3 regions of the Paenibacillus sp. FSL R10-2199 genome follow, and region 1 is predicted to be linked to each of the others. Evidence: riboswitches for the same ligand, from Rfam matches in the RefSeq annotation. Region 1 holds a riboswitch; each other region holds the start of a gene.
The links. A riboswitch is a leader RNA that binds a small molecule or an ion and turns the genes downstream of it on or off. The one in region 1 is predicted to bind cyclic di-AMP.
Positions count from the first base shown of each region.

Region 2: it holds a riboswitch for cyclic di-AMP, as region 1 does, so the genes downstream of both, NYE33_RS21530 (APC family permease) here and NYE33_RS03665 (C40 family peptidase) in region 1, are expected to answer to the same signal.
Region 3: it holds a riboswitch for cyclic di-AMP, as region 1 does, so the genes downstream of both, NYE33_RS31140 (hypothetical protein) here and NYE33_RS03665 (C40 family peptidase) in region 1, are expected to answer to the same signal.

Region 1 covers NZ_JBBOBO010000001.1:852,094-857,618, reverse strand. Annotated here, with positions in the region: gene NYE33_RS03685 (4a-hydroxytetrahydrobiopterin dehydratase) at 196-471, shown strand; gene NYE33_RS03680 (c-type cytochrome) at 578-934, opposite strand; gene NYE33_RS03675 (GNAT family N-acetyltransferase) at 1,061-1,546, opposite strand; gene NYE33_RS03670 (C40 family peptidase) at 1,795-2,286, opposite strand; cyclic di-AMP (ydaO/yuaA leader) riboswitch at 2,292-2,435, opposite strand; gene NYE33_RS03665 (C40 family peptidase) at 2,823-3,251, opposite strand; cyclic di-AMP (ydaO/yuaA leader) riboswitch at 3,309-3,447, opposite strand; gene NYE33_RS03660 (hypothetical protein) at 3,665-4,462, opposite strand; gene NYE33_RS03655 (M1 family metallopeptidase) at 4,507-5,525, opposite strand, start outside.
Region 2 covers NZ_JBBOBO010000001.1:4,882,445-4,887,969, forward strand. Annotated here, with positions in the region: gene NYE33_RS21515 (ATP-binding protein) at 1-434, shown strand, start outside; gene NYE33_RS21520 (DsbA family protein) at 528-1,283, shown strand; gene NYE33_RS21525 (disulfide oxidoreductase) at 1,280-1,714, shown strand; cyclic di-AMP (ydaO/yuaA leader) riboswitch at 1,941-2,100, shown strand; gene NYE33_RS21530 (APC family permease) at 2,229-4,046, shown strand; gene NYE33_RS21535 (iron-hydroxamate ABC transporter substrate-binding protein) at 4,245-5,258, shown strand; gene NYE33_RS21540 (FecCD family ABC transporter permease) at 5,479-5,525, shown strand, end outside.
Region 3 covers NZ_JBBOBO010000002.1:735,637-741,161, forward strand. Annotated here, with positions in the region: gene NYE33_RS31130 (MATE family efflux transporter) at 307-1,692, opposite strand; gene NYE33_RS31135 (flotillin family protein) at 1,871-3,313, opposite strand; gene NYE33_RS31140 (hypothetical protein) at 3,314-3,859, opposite strand; cyclic di-AMP (ydaO/yuaA leader) riboswitch at 4,015-4,201, opposite strand; gene NYE33_RS31145 (glycoside hydrolase family 88/105 protein) at 4,474-5,525, opposite strand, start outside.

The DNA of each region.
Region 1 (5,525 bases):
AGCCGGAATTTGTCCCAGGCATCAGCCCATGTTAAAATTGGGATGAGAAGTACTATTCGCCGGGATTTAAGAATACATTAAATCGAAAAAAATCTTTGGCCCGGCACATCCCTTGGACTTTAAGAAGCTGAGGGATGTTTTATTTGAAAGACAGGACTGCTGTGATATAGCTAATTAAGCAAGGGAGGAAACAAATTGCCATTTACAGAGGAAGAACTGCGGGAGCAGATCGGCAAGCTGGAAGGCTGGAAACTGGAAGAGGATATTATGGTGCGCAAATATATGTTCAATGAATATATGAAGGGAATTGCTTTTGTGGATGAGGTTGCTGCGATTTCGGAAGCGTTCGACCATCACCCGCATATCACCATTGACTACAAGACCGTTATCCTGCGTCTGCCTGCAGATGTGGAGAAGCTGGATATACGCCAGGCTAATGAAATTAACGAGGCTTTTGAGAAAAACCGTTAGAGGACAGGATCCTTATGGAAATGACAGTACCGCCTGATCCATAAAAATGCCCGTGCAGGGATACCAGGGTATCCTTTGCAGCGGGCATTTTGCTTTGGGCATGTTATTATTTCTTCTCGGCCAGCCATAACGCGACATTCGCAATTTCCTCAGGGGCTAGTTTGTCTTTGAAGGAAGGCATCTGCCCGCGGCCTTTGGTCACAATGCTGTAAATCTGCGCCGCGTCATGCTGTGCGCCCTCCTGCTGCAGGTTCGGCCCTACACCGCCCTGAAGCTGATCCCCGTGGCAGGTGATGCAGTTGGCTTTCACCAGGGCCTCCGCGCTGGTTGCGTCCAGCACAACCTCAGGCATTGTAGGTTTGTTCTCTTCAGCCACCTCGGCTTTGCCGGGCAGGGTAAACATTAAGACCACGGCAAAGGCACAGGCGGCAAAAAACAAACCGCTCATGATCCATTTCTGCATCTGCATCCGTCCCTCCATGTAAGCTGCTTCCTTCATTATACCGGATGGTGAAGCGTTATCATAGTATTTGTGTCAAAAAAATGAACGAAACTCCTGGGAAAATTGCAAACATACAGAAGTGGAATGCTATTTCTCATAGACCATACAATAAAATGGCTTATCGCCAGTTGGGGTTCTGCGTTCATAAGTATCCGTTATGGTAAATCCGCATTTCTGGTAAGCACGGATGGCCCGCTGATTCCAGGTCAGTACCTCCAAATCGATCTCCCGTTCCGGATAACGCTGCAAAGCCGCCTGAACGATGGCCTTCATGAACAGATGTCCCATGCCATGACCGCACAGATCGGGCCGCATGCCGATTCCAAGCCGGACTACACCCTCCATAGGGAACAGCTGGGCGAAGCCGCACAGGATTCCCTGTCCATTCACAACGGAAACGTATTGCTCGCTGCGCAGCTGCGGATCACCGAATTCAACACCGAGCGCCTGCATCTGCTCCCAGGGCATCCAGCCGTAAATATTATACGGGGGCCTGTAGTTCCACTCACAGATCTCAGCAGCATGCCGCGACTCCATAGGAACAACATAAAAAGTTACCGGGGAACTTATCATAAGCGGAGGCCTCCTTTCAATGGAACATTACTTCATTCTATAAATATTATATACAAAACGAGCCGGATTCGACGCAAAAACCTTGCAGAAAGACCGGAACTTGACAAACGCCAATAAATATTTTATGAAAGAGCGAAATTGGTGTTTTACAAATATAGAGCGGGGTAAGTAATTTTATAGACAAAAAAATAAGCCCTCCTCCAAGATTTCGGCAAAAATCCTGGAAAAGCGCTTATATTTAGGACAAATTATTGCACATCGTCATTCTCTTCGGAATCCGCAGCCACAGTCTTGTAAGCATCTGTACTCATAATCCGTTTGGCGCCAACGTAGCGGTTGACGTAGTAGCTGTCACTCAGCGAACTGATGGTTACACCACGCGAGGAAGAAGCATGTGCGAACTCACCGTCACCAACATAAATACCGACATGAGAAATGCCTTTGCCGCTTGTATTGAAAAATACAAGATCGCCCGGTCTCATTTCATCGCGGGATACAGCAGTGCCCATCTCATATTGGGAGCCGGATTGGTGGGGCAGGTTAATTCCGATCTTATCAAAAACATACATTGTAAATCCGGAGCAATCAAAACCGTTCGTGGATACACCGCCGGATACGTATTTGGTCCCGATGGCTTTGTCGATAACTTTATCCATTTTGGAATCCGCGAAAGCGCTTCCTGCTCCAATGGTGAAGATGATGGAAAAGCTTAGTACTGCGGCTGCTAGCTTCTTCTTCAAAAGTAAATACCCCTTCCAAATGCCTACGAGGTTAGCTTAAGGGTTCGGTTGAAGGTCCCCTATGACCCCTCTTAGAATAGGAGGTCAATTCACCCAAAGTTGGTTCCCCCGTTTCCCTAAATCTTTAGGGAACTCGGCACGACTGTTGATTAGGATTAGCTGTTATTCAATACATGACAAAACCTTTGTTAAAAGCGATTCAATAATTACAAAAATGTTACTAAAAGCTCACTGCGATAATTGTAGCAAAGACTAGGGCGCTTGGCAATCACTTATAACATATTAATGCATTTTTTTTGCGTTTTTTAGAGTTATAGCTGCATAGAAAGACTCATATTTACGCAGCAGGTGAGCTATTGATGAATTTTTCTTTGGATTTGGGATAAAAAGGTGTTTCAGGGCCTGCAGATGAGTGTAAAAGGTAGAATAAGGAAAAGGAAAAACCCGGGAATGATTACGGCAATAATCAAAACCGGGCTCGTATAAGTTACATTTAGTTGTTAGAGGTACGAATATTCGAGGAAATGTTCAAGGGTTCAATCGTAAGCGACAGCTTGGTAGGCTGTTGTGCTCATCACTCTTTTAGCGCCAACGTAGCGGTTGGCCCAGTATGCCTGACTCAGCGAACTGATGGTTACACCACGCGAAGAGGAGGATTGTGCGAATTTTCCATTGCCGACATAAATACCGACATGGGAAACTCCGTTGCCCAGGGTATTGAAGAATACCAAATCACCGGAACGCAAATTACTCTTGGATACGGCTGTTCCAACGCTGAACTGTGCCTTAGAGGTGCGCGGCAGGGTAAGGCCGATACTCTTGAATACATATTTGGTGAATCCGGAACAATCAAAGCCGCTGGTGCTGGTGCCCCCGGTTTTATATGACGTTCCAATGGTTTTTGAGATCACAGTATCCATTTTGGAATCTGCGAAAGCGCTGCCCGCTCCAAGTGTGAATACCATCACAAGACCCAGCGCTGCTGCGGTGCATTTCTTCTTAAAATTCTGACTTCTCAAAAGATGTACTCCTTCCAAGGCCTGCGAGGTTAGCTTAAGGATTCGGTAGAAGGTTCCCCTATGACCCCTCTAAAGCGAGATCAATTCACCCAAAATATGGTTCCCCCACTCCCCGGTGCAGGGAATTCGGCGTTTTGTGCACCAGAATAGTGACATATCGACATAAGGTTAAAGGCTTCGGTTACATAGCTGCTTAATTCCATTTGAAAGATTACAAATTTGTTACTAGTAGTACAGGCATCATTGTACCAGAGGATTTACAGTTTTGCAAATCAACTTGTCGCAGCTGTAAACAAAAAAGAGTCATGCACCTCACCAGAGGGGCGATGACTCTTTTAGTATGCCGTTTTGGCGGCCGATTATTGTGGGAATGATTTACTGGACCAGAGATGATACTGCGCGGCTATGCCCCACATTTTGAATAGGGTGGACGGCAGTGGAGCTGCCTGGCGCAGGAGCAGGGCCGGGAGGCCGGGGCAGAAGAGCGCTGCAGCGCTGCAGAGGATCAGCGTCAGCAGACTTCCTGCGCCTATAATGACGGATATCCCGATGGAGTGGAGAAGCACCTTCAGACAGACCAGCAGCGAAGTGAACATGCCCGTGCCGGCGGTATAACCGAACTGCATATACAGCAGCAGCTTGCGGATAAGGAAGAGGTAGACGAGCCAGCCCAGCACATAAGGCACGAGCGTCAGCAGCAGCGGATAATCGAGAATGCCGTTCAGAAGCAGACGGTACATCTTCGGCAGCAGCCAATAGAGCGGCAGAAGGGCCAGCGCCCATTCAACGAGACTGAACAGCAGTACAGGCAGACCATAACGCTTCATCCCGGGAAAAAAGAACAGTCCGCGCTCCCCGGCACGTTCCTGGTGAAGCTCGTGCAGCAGGCCCGCCCGGATAAAGGGGGAGAGCAGCAGCCGCAACAGAGTCAGTGCCAGGAGCAGCCATAGCCATTGCCGGACGTCCGGGTCCGTGTGCAGCGCAGCCTGCCCTTCAATATAATACAGCAGCCTGCCTATGCTACTGCCGCCGGCATTCGCATCCGGATAGCGCAGCAGTACCGGAACGACGGCGCTTTTAATGAATTTGTACATGAAGTAGCCCCAGAACAGCCGGTAGATAAATAGCAGAATCAGGATATAAAATTGCTCTTTCATGCTGTGCCAACCGCGGGTTATCGAAATTTTCACAATCCTTCACCTCACCAGACAAGAGTTCCGAGCAGGGTTTCAAGCAGTGTCGTCGCACTGAGCGTCCAGCGGGAAAGAGTATTGTGCTCAAGCTCCGCCATTCTGAAATTATTGAGATGCTTGCTCTCCAGCAGTATGGAATGTCCCGGATCAATCTCGGCGGAGACCAGAGGTGCTTTATACGATAATTCAAACGATGTTGTCTTCCCTTCGCCGTTCCAGTATTGCTGAACCGAGTACCCGTCCGAGAAAATAAATTTTACAGGAACATCCCCATAATGGCTGCCCTTGTTGCTTACCTCAACTACAGCATCATATTGAATCCCCGCTCCGTTGCCGCCGTCCCGTTTAGCCGTGAGCCTGATGTCGTCTACTGCAAAATCAGGGGCTCCGCCGCTGTAGACATACTGGTCAAAATAAGTCTGCCAGGATTGCTTGGTTACTTTCTCCACAATCTTCTGGAAGTCAGCGGTTGAGGGATGCTTGAAGCGGTATTTACGGGCATAAGCAGCGAGAATGGCATCCATGTTCTTGGCTCCTGCTAACCGTTCGATGTCACGGAGCACCAGCTTGCCCCGGATATAGACATTGCGTGTGTAGGCATCATCTCCGGTGTATTTCCACGTCTCCAGATTGAGCGGCTGCGAGGAGGAGACCAGACTGGACTGCAGCGGGAGGCTTGAGGCAACGCCATATTCCTGCTCCATCAGCCGGTCTTCGGCATATGAGGTGAAGCTCTCGTCCAGCCACGCCTCCTCGAATTCATTGCTGGCGACCATGCCATAGAAATACTGGTGACCGATCTCATGGATCACGGTCCGTTCAAGCGAAGTGCCGGGCGATGCCTCGGCAGCACCGAAGGCAGTGATCAGCGTCGGATATTCCATCCCCCCGGCCCCATTGCCAGATTCAGGCGGGACTACAATGGATAAGGTGGAGTAAGGATACGGGCCATACCACTTGCTGAAGGCGGTCAGGGCAGCCTCTGCGGCCTGGAAGTAGCGCTCCTGAAGATTCTTATGCAGCGGGT
Region 2 (5,525 bases), 4.0 Mb from region 1:
TCGTGGGAGACATTGCGCGGATCCGTCAGATCCTGGTTAATTTAATCGGCAATGCGGTGAAATTCACTCCTTCGGGAGCGGTTACAGTTACTGTTGAGTCCGCCGGCATGAAGGGAGCTTCTCAGACGCTGCAATTCAAAGTGCATGATACAGGCATCGGCATTCCGCCGGATAAGCTGCAGCTGCTGTTCCAATCCTTTTCCCAGGTGGATGCTTCCCACACGCGTAAATATCCGGGTACCGGTCTGGGATTGGCCATTTGCAAGAAGCTGGTGGAGCTTATGCAGGGAGAAATATGGGCGGAACCGGCGCCGGGCGGCGGGACCCAGTTCTTTTTCAGAATTGTACTGCAGTCGCTGGATTCATCGCCGGAGCTGATTTACAACCAAGAAAATGAAGACAGCGGAGTGCCTGCGGCAACAAAAGCTGTATAATGTAGGGTTTGCCAAGGAGAGAACTTTAATTATATAATTTTAAAGTAACTTATCTTTTATCACGACAGTCCTATGGACAGAAAGGAACTCTCTTTGAGCAAACCGAATAAGAACAATGTCGCGCTTCCCCAGATGAGCAAGCAGGAGAAACGCCGGGCAGAGCAGGAACAGCAGAAGCAGAAAACGAGAATTCTGATCGTGAGTACAGTGGCATTAGTCGTAATTATTTTTGTAGGATTATTCATGCTGGCCTCGAAGGACGGCTCAACCACAGGATCTGCTGCGGCTCCCGTTGACTTCAATTACAGTGAAATGGCACGGCTGGGCAAAGAAGATGCTCCAGTCAAAATCGTTGAATTCGGCGATTACAAATGTCCGGCTTGCGCCCAGTTCACCGGGGTGATTAAACCGCAAATCGTTCAGGAGTATGTCAATCAGGATAAAGCAGCCTTTTACTTCGTCAACCTGGCCTTTATTGGTACGGATTCGAGAACAGCCTCACTCGCGGCACTCTCCGTATACCATCAGAATCAAGAGGCTTTCTGGAAATTCTTCGATGCCATCTATGCTAACCAGGGTGAAGAAAAGGTGGAGTGGGCAACACCGGACTTCCTGGTAAGTCTGGCACAGCAATTAGAACTGCCCATTGACTTCGACCTGCTGCGTAAGGATATTGAAGACAAGACCTACGAAAGCGAATTGGAGAGAGATATCCAGCTTGGCACTGACACCGGCATAACCAACACGCCGTCATTGTTTGTCAATGGAGTCAAAGTGAATGAACCTTTTAATATGGAGGAAATCGATGCTCAAATCCAGGTAGCTGCGGAAGCTGTGGCTGGACAATGAATAAATTCTCTGCATTCTGCCGCCGGAATTGTCTCTACTTGGCCTGGTTCGTCTCGGTTGTTGCTGTAGCAGGCAGTCTGTATCTCAGTGAAGTGCTGAAATATGAGCCCTGCAAGCTATGCTGGTTTCAGCGGATATTTATGTACCCGCAGCTGATTTTGCTCGGAATCGCCACTTACCGGGGGGATAAGCGCATTATCCCGTATGTCCTTCCCTTAAGTTTGATTGGCGGAAGCATTTCGATCTATCATTACGCAGAGCAGAAAATTCCGGCACTCAGCAAGGTGCTTCCATGTACAATCGGTGTGCCGTGCAACACGGATTATCTGAATTATTTCGGATTCATCACCATCCCGCTGCTGGCACTCATTGCGTTCGCATTAATCACAATTCTGCTATGGACAGGGCGTAAAGAGGATGCAGGTGAGTAAGAAGCCGTCAGGCAGAATGAAGAGTAACTATTCCCCTTAAATTAAGTGTAAATTATTATGCAGAAACGCTGTAAAATCACGCGATAAAGGGATAATGAAAGAGAATGAAAGATCAAGACATACCGGATCATGGATTTGGTTGTTTTGGTTGTTTTTCATTCTTTTTTCATTTGTTTCAACGCTTTACGGAAGAGGCATTGTAGATTAATATTAGTCCTTGTGAGAAGTTGAATATGCGCTGAATTTTCCGGAAGGAAAAACGGGGGAACCAAACTTGGCCGAGTGCCAACGGGGTGAATCGGAAGCGGGTCAGCAGACTCGAAAACCGTAGGGCTACCACAGCCCGAATCCGCCAGCTAACCTCGTAAGCAATAGTGGGATAATGACCATGCACTCAAGGCATGCGGATCATTTCCGTATGCTTATTTTTGTGCCTGCATTTATGAAATCCACTTATGAAAACAGCGCGCGGTACTGCCGTTTCAACTTAACAAAGAGAGGAACTGTTACTACAATGGTAAGCAAGGTAAAACGACTATTGATCGGGCGTCCGATGAAGTCGAACGAACTCGATCATGAAAAGTTATCCAAGGTGAAAGCACTGGCTGTCCTGTCTTCTGATGCGCTCTCGTCTGTAGCCTACGGAACAGAACAAATCTTAATCGTACTTGTGGCCGCAGGTTTCACAGCTATCTGGTACTCATTGCCAATTGCATTAGCCGTATTGGGCCTGCTGGCCATCTTAATCCTGTCTTATCGGCAGACCATTTTTGCTTATCCGCAAGGCGGGGGCGCCTATATTGTTGCCAAAACCAATCTCGGGGTTCATACCGGCTTGCTTGCCGGCGGCTCTTTGCTGGTGGATTATATTCTTACGGTGGCGGTAAGCGCCTCGGCGGGAACGGATGCGATCACATCAGCGTTCCCGGGTCTTCATAATCATAGTGTACTCATAGCGGTTACTGTCATTCTGCTCTTAACGATTGTCAATCTGCGGGGTGTTACTGAATCTGCTTCATTCATAGCCATTCCGGTATATCTGTTCGTCGTCTCCATCTTTGTACTGATTATCGCGGGAGTCTTCAAGTATGCAACCGGCGGTGCTCATGCCCAGGTTCCTGAGATCGGCTCGGCGGTATCGAACGTCAGTATGTTCCTTCTGCTTAAGGCCTTCAGCTCCGGCTGTTCGGCACTGACCGGGGTAGAAGCGGTCTCCAATGCGATTCCTAACTTCAAAGCACCGGCTGAGAAAAATGCGGCTAAAACGCTGATGCTGATGGGTCTGATTCTCGGGGCTATGTTCACGGGGATTACGCTTTTGGCTTATTGGTACGGTATCATGCCGGACGAGAAAGCAACGGTTGTGTCACAGATTACCGAGTCTACCTTTGGCCGCGGCGGTTTGTACTTCTTCATCCAAGGCATCACCGCAGTAATCTTGTTCCTGGCGGCGAATACAGCGTATTCGGCCTTCCCGCTGCTGGCGTTCATGTTCGCCAAAGACAAATATTTACCCCACGCCTTCATGGTGCGCGGAGACCGGCTGGGATTCTCCAACGGCATTATTTTCCTCGGCGTAATGTCGGCTGTGCTTGTAGCTGCTTTTCACGGAAATACCGAAGGGTTGATTCCATTATACGCCGTTGGGGTATTCATTCCGTTTACCCTTTCACAGCTTGGCATGATGGTCCAGTGGTACAGAACCAAGCCTAAGGGCTGGCAGAGCAAATTCGCTGTGAATACAGTAGGCATGCTCACAACCTTAACCATTACGCTCATCTTCATTATTACTAAATTCTCGAGTGTATGGATGGCCTTCATCTTCCTGCCGCTTGTAATCATCGTGTTCCACCGGATTCACCGCCATTATATGAATATTGCCGATCAGCTGCGTATTTGTCCGGCTACGGATAAACCTTGCATTAAAGGAAGCACAGTGGTTGTACCTGTTGCCGGTGTCACCCGTGCAGTACTGCATTCGATCAGCTATGCGAAGTCATTGACTGAGAATGTAGTGGCTGTATATGTCGGATTCGATGAAGAAGAGATTCACAAAATGGAACAGAAGTGGGAAGAGTGGAACCCTGGAGTGCGCCTGATTGTACTCCGCTCTCGTTACCGCAGCATCATCCGCCCGCTGGTGAAATTCATCGATACGGTGGAGTGGAAAACCGCTTCTACAGACCACATTACTGTACTCATTCCGCAATTTGTTACGAAGCATTGGTGGCAGGCGATTCTGCATAATCAGACCAGCTTGTTCATCCGCTCTTATCTGATGAATCAGAAGGATATCGTTATAGCAACTGTACCGTATCATTTGCACAAATAGACATACCCTTTATATGTAAAACGGCTGTTTCCGCAGGTTGCGGGAATAGCCGTTTTTTGTTATGCGCAGGGTGAGTATAAATGGAATCAGATAATTTAGTTGACATAGAGAATGAGAATCAATATCATCAGTTTATGTGAGGCGAAGGCCGCAATCACCTTTGACCAATAATGAATGTATATACAGGAGGGGTAATTAATGTTTTCGTTCAACCTGCAAAGATCAACAAGCATGAAGCTGGCTATGGCCGGACTCATGACCACGACGTTCTTATTATCCGCATGCGGAAATAACAATGCAGCCAATAACGGAGCTGCGGCAACTACGGCACCTGCAGAAGCCACTACTGCACCGGCAGAAACAACAGCTCCAGCGGTAGAGCAAACAGTAACGGATGCCATGGGACATAAAGTCACTGTCCCTGCGAACCCGCAGCGTGTGCTTGCTTCTTATCTGGAAGACTATCTGGTCGCACTTGGCGTGACTCCGGTTGCCCAATGGTCCGTGACAAACGGCACTCAGGATTACCTTGCAGCTGAGCTTAAGGACATTCCAACCATCAGCTATGACCTTCCACTCGAAGCTGTAACCAGCTTCGCACCGGACTTCACTATTGTACAATCGGAAGGTACTGTCCAGAACGGTCTGTATGACCAGCTGAACAAAATTGCACCAACGTATGTACTCGGCGACGAAGTCAGCAAGGACTGGCGCAAATCGCTGCTCAAGATCGGCGAGCTGTTGAACAAAACGCCTGAAGCTGAAGCAGCCATTGCTGCCTATGATCAAAAAGCGGCTGATGCCAAAACAAAAATCTCCGCTGCGATCGGCGATGAGTCCGTTGCCATTCTCTGGCTGGTATCCAAGAACTTCTATATAGTAGATGAAACCCGCAGCAGCGGGGCAGTCCTGTATGGTGATCTTGGCGTGAAGCTTCCGAATCTGGTTACCGAAATTCCTGCTGAGTCCAGAGCAACGTGGAATCCGATATCACTTGAGAAATTGTCTGAGCTGACTGCAGATCATATCATCCTAGTGAACAGTGACGGGGCGGATGCTGCTGAAGTTACGGATGGCGCGATCTGGAAGGGGATTCCGGCTGTTAAGGCGGGGAATGTTCATGAGTTTAGCAGATCAACCAGCTGGCTGTACAGCGGTCCTATAGCTAACTCCAAAACAATTGATGATGCTCTGAGCAGTCTTGTAAAATAAGATGCGTTCAAAATGCCGGTAATCAGCCTCTGCCGGTATAGAGTGTGCAGGTCCTTGTATCCCCGGATACGATGATCTGCACCTTTTTTTAAATGGAGCGATAGATGAGGGCGTTCAGCATAGATTACGCGTTATCTGCTTGTACAAAATTCATATATTTGCGATAATGAGAATGATAATCAATTAGAAGCAAGTAATAATCCTGTTAAGGAGACGGCTTATGGTTTCATCCACACGTTCTAACCTCAATCCTTCTACGGCTGCAGG
Region 3 (5,525 bases), on a different contig from region 1:
CTACCCCTATTAGATGTTGTTTTTCCACTTGCTTCCGCACATCGCTCAGAAATTGACGAATTAAGATACGTTTTTCCACTTGCTGGCCTGAAGAAGCCACTCCTACCGGAGAACACTTGGACAGCCCGACGCGGCTCGACATCATATCGCGCCAGCCTTCACTTCATTACACCACGTGCAGGGAATCTGCACGCGATACAAAAAACGCAGAGCAGCGCCACTTAATAACGGGCAACGCTGCTCTGTTGTCTTACATTTATGGGAAAACTACTTACGGGACAGCCTTTAGATCAGCAGCCACAGCGTTCATATCAGCTTATGCGCAAACCATTTGTCGCCTCTGAAGCGCCATAGAAACACAAATCCCCGGACGGCCCACTCGCAGTTCATCGCCAGCCAGACCCCCAGCACACCGTAGCCTAGGACGATCCCGAGAATGTAACCGAATACGACCCGGAACAGCCACATCGACAGCATGGAGGTGATAGAGGTGAAGCGGGAATCCCCCGCTGCCCGCAGCGCGGACGGCAGAATGAAGCTGACCGCCCACAGCGGAATCTGGGCAATAGCATTCACCAGCAGGACTACAAACAAGTCGTCAATGATCTCAGGAGGCGGAGAGAAGATTGACACCAGCGGATGGAACAGCGGCATCAGGAGCAGGGCGACCAAGGCATACGAGGCTGAACCGATCCAGAGGAAGGACTTGATGAATTTTCTGGCATCTGCCACATCCCCCCGCCCGATGCTTTGGCCGACCACCGTCACGATCGTCAGAGACAACGCACTGGCCGGTATCTGAAACACCATCGCCAGCGAGCCGGCAATAGCATTGGTCGCAATCGCATAGGTGCCCATACTAACAATAAAAATCTGGGTCAGCAGCTTGCCGCCATTGAAGAACATCTGCTCAGCTGCAAATGGAACGCCGATGAACATAATTCTGCGCAGCATAGAGACCGGAACATGGAACAGGTCGCGGACCCGCACACGCAGTACCGTGTCAATCTTGAACAGGTACACCAGGGCAAAGATCATGCCCGCATACCGCGCAATATTGACCGCCAGCGTCATCCCCAGCACACCCATGTGCAGCAGGTTAATGAAGACTACGTTCAGGAGTACGTACAGCAGATTCATGATCAGCGACAGCATCAGCGAAGCCCGCGTCCTGCCGACGCCGCGCAGCGCACCGCACACCGCCTGAACCACGGCGATCCCCAGATAAGAAATACTGCTGCCGATCATGTAGATCCGGGCATTATCCAGCACATCGGCGGAAGCTGTTCCGAACAGCAGGTTCAGTATCGGCGTGTGGAAGCCCATGAGCAGAAGTCCGATTCCCACGGCGATCAGCGATACCGAGGTAACCGAACCCGCCGTAGCCTGGGATACCATCCGGTCGTTGCCGCTGCCTTTGTACTGCGCAACGACCACTGTCCCGCCGGTAGCAATGGCAACGAATACGTTGATCAGGAATATATTCAGTGAATCTACCATATTCACCGCACTGACCGCCGCCATGCCGGATGAGCTGATCATCGCAGTGTTTACCAGATTAAGCCCGATGATGAAAGCCTGGTCAATCAGGATCGGAATAAATAAAGCTACAATTTGCCGGTAATCCATCCCTTCCCCGGAAAGGTACTTCTCCAGCCATTTTTTGGCCGGCAGTCGAGCCTGAAGCTGCATAAATATATCACATTCTTTTCTGTAGAATAATTGCGAGCAGACAGTACATTCCTTCCAGTTTACTACAAATCCAGCTTCACGTCTGTGACCAGTGAGAAAAACCGGCACACAAAAAAGCAATAAATCCGCAATTCTCCATTAACGAAAGAACGGCGGCTTTATTGCTGCTGTATATGAATTACTGCTCTTTATCCCGGCCAAGCAGTCCGCTGAGCGCTTCGGTCACATTCATACCGGTAAGCGTCTGGGTCAACTCAGGAACCTGGGCCATTATTTTGGCAATATCACCGGTAATTTTGTTCACGCCTGAGGTAGCTCCATCCTGGGAAATCACTGTAATCTTATCCACCTTGGCGAGCGGGGAAGCAATTTTCTCAGCCAGCTCCGGCAGTATTTTCAGGAATTCCACGGTAAGCGCAGCTTGTGTGAACTGTTTGTACGCTTCGGCTTTCTTCTCCAGGGCTCCCGCTTCCGCCGCTCCGGCCAGCTGGACAATCTCCGCATTCGCTCTCCCTTTCGCCAGCTCAGCTTCCGCCGTGGCCAGTCCGCGCTTGGTCGTTGTCGCTGCCTCGGCTTCCGCCTCAAGAATCTGCCGCTGCTTGGCGGCTTCCGCTCTCATGACCGTAGCCTGGTTCTCCGCCTGGGCAGGCTTGATCACCGTTGCCTCCAGCTCCCGCTGTCTCAGCTCGACTTCAATTTCCCGGACTGTGCGGTTGGCCTCCGCTTCCATCTGCGTGATTTTGACCTGTTCGGTAACGAGCGATTGCTTAATTTTGTTCTGCTGCAATTCATACGCAAGATCCGCCTGTGCCTTCTTCACTTCTGTCTCCAGCTTGAAATCCGCCTGCTTGATGTTCAGTTCCTTCTCAAACAGGGATTCCTTCGCGCGGGCGGCGGTTCCCGCTTCAATGGTGGCCTGATGCGCATTGGCTTTGGCAATGGAGGATTCCTTCTCCGCCTCGGCCTGCTTGATCTGAATGTCGCGTTCCGCTTCCGCCTTGGCAATGCTGGCATCGCGGCGGATGCGCTCAATTTCCGGAACCCCCATATTGTCGATATACCCTTTGTCATCCGTAATTTTCTTGATGGTGAAGCTGACGACCTCAAGCCCCATCTTGTCGAGGTCCTCCGAGCAGGTCTCCCTCATCTTGCTGTTGATTTCATCAGGCGTCTTGAGGATGGATTCCACCGTCAATTGCCCGATCAAGCCGCGCAGGTGGCCCTCCACCGAATGCAGGATAATCGTCTCGCGGTCTTCTTCCGGCCGGTCGATGAACTGCTCACTGGCCGTCAGAATAGCGGTGGGATCGCTTTTGATTTTTATCTGGGCGACCGCCTCCAGGTTGAGCTTGATGCCCTGCCGGGAGAACATCGCCTGCGCCGGAATGACATCGAAGCTCATCAGCATCATCGAGATGGTCTTATTGTTCTGGAAGCCGGGGATGACGAACGTACCGCCGCCCTGCACCACTCTTTTACCGCCGAGACCGTATACAATCATCGCCTGATTGGGCGGGACTTTTTTATAAGCGGTCACGATACTGAACAAAGCCAGCAGAATAACAACAACAATGCCCGAGATTAAATAAAGAATAACCATTTGGTCCGACACTCCCGTCATTTATAATTCTCCGAATTCCCTCTCGAAGAGGGTTACTTCCGCCATTCCCTTATCCACCTTCAAAATAATCACCCTGTCGCCCCTCACAAGCTGCTGGCCGCTTGCTGCCCTCACTCCAATGGAGCGCATCGTTCCGTGCAGCACATATTTCATTTCCCCGGCTGTCCCATCTGCTGCAGGTACACTGATGTACCCAAGCTGCCCTGCCTGCTCATAATCCAATTCATTCATGCTGCTGTCATACCGGGTCATCACCCGGGCCAACACTGCATACATCAGACAACCTGTCAGCAAGGCAATCATGGTGCAGATCAGCACTACTGCAAGCACGCCCATTCCGCTGAAGCGGATAAGCACATAACCGGAGCCGCCCCAGACTGTGACAAACACCATCAGCGGGAGTATAGGCACAAAGCCCGGCCCCCCGGCGTCACCGCCCCCCGCATGCAGATGACCCGCCAGGCCATGCCCGTGAAGTCCGCCGCTGAGGAGCAGGAGCAGTCCGACCCAGAAGCACACGATAAATATAGTTAAGATAACGATCACCTCCTTAGGCAGTTCAGATCACATTATAAATACACTTTCCCGTTGTTATATGAATTGTTATTTTTGATTCAGACCGTCTTCCACTGCTGCTGCACAGCAAAAAGACCACAGCAGCAACAGGGCTCTCCGTGGTCGGTTAATCGATCATGGCGCTCATCCTCTCTCTTCGAGGCTTACGGGGTTAGCTGACGGATTCGGGCAGCGAGATTGCCCTACCTTGCCGGAGCACCGTTACAGCATGCAGCAAGGATTCACCCCAGGTGAGCGGCCGCTATCTGAGCAAAAGCCGTAATCACCGTTGGTTCCCCCGTTCCCATTACTGGAATTCAGCCATTTGAGAACAGTTAAATTTCATTCGGTTGTTGATTTGAATCTTACGCCTGCAGCCATTTAATGTAAAACGCTGCGGTTGACAAAAGAAGCCAAAAATGCCGTCCCTGCATGAATGAAGGCGTATTCTTTGCTTTCGTTCTTAAGCGGCCGATGATTTACTCCTTCTTGCTCCGTTTCTCTGGAGCAGTGCTGTTACATAGCAAAGAGGCTGTCTAGTAAGCAGTGAATCTGCTTACTAGACAGCCTCGGCCAGCAAATATTATCAATACAGTATAATTTCTTTATCGTTTCTGTGCTTCCAGCTCCCGCGTAAGCTCCAGCGCTTCAATACCGGCCAGCAGTACTATGCCAATTCCGTGAGTATCGTTGAGCTGCCAGGTGAGCTGCTCCTTGTAATAGAGCTTATTGAACGAGTAGCCTGATCCCCGGCAGACGCCGTAGACATTCCCCTGCTTGTCGATGCAGTATTCGGCAAGGGCGTGCCAGCCGCGTATTGCCGCAGCGGCGTAGGGGTGCGGCTTGAGCAGCCAGCCTCTGCGCACCCCTCTAGCGAAGGCATACACGAACATTGAAGAGCAGGATGCCTCCGCATAGGATTCAGCATCCGTCAGAACTTGATGCCATAGCCCTGCAGCATCCTGTAGCCGCAGATACCCTTCACACAGCTCCCGGAAATAATCCAGCAGCTCCGGCCGCTGCGGGTGCTGCTCCGGCAGAATCTCCAGCAGCTCGGTCAGTGAGAACAGCACCCAGCCGTTGCCTCTGCCCCAAGGCACACCATTCGGCTTGCCGAATTTATAGTCATAGACATGGTGCATAATGCCAAGCTCCGGCTGGAACAGCCGCTCGCGGTAGTGCAGAAACTGGGCCACGGCGTCATCCAGATAGGCAGCATTTCCGGTTAGCTGATAGTACCGGACCAGAAAAGGGGTGCTCATATACAAATCATCACACCACATTGTTCCCTGCATGAAATCGGTCGTGCCCCGGGTGCGGTAGAGCGCACCCGCCTCGTCACGGGACTGTGTCCCTTGAATGTAACGGGCAATGTATTCTGCCGCCCCGGCTGCTCCAGGCAGCGGCTGCACGCTGTGCGCTGCCAGCATCGCCGCACCGAATGAGCCGCAATCATCCAGGGAGTCGATTAGCGCCAGCTGCTGATTAATTCCCGGAGCGCCATAACGGCCCGTGTCCCAGAGTGAATATTCATGAAGCCGTGTGCACTGCTCAATATGGCCTCTGGTATAAGCGGTGTAATGGGAATCATCCAGCACTGTCCCTGTGCACAGCAGCCCGTATAACGTCACGCCCAGCGGATAATTCCAGCGTCCGT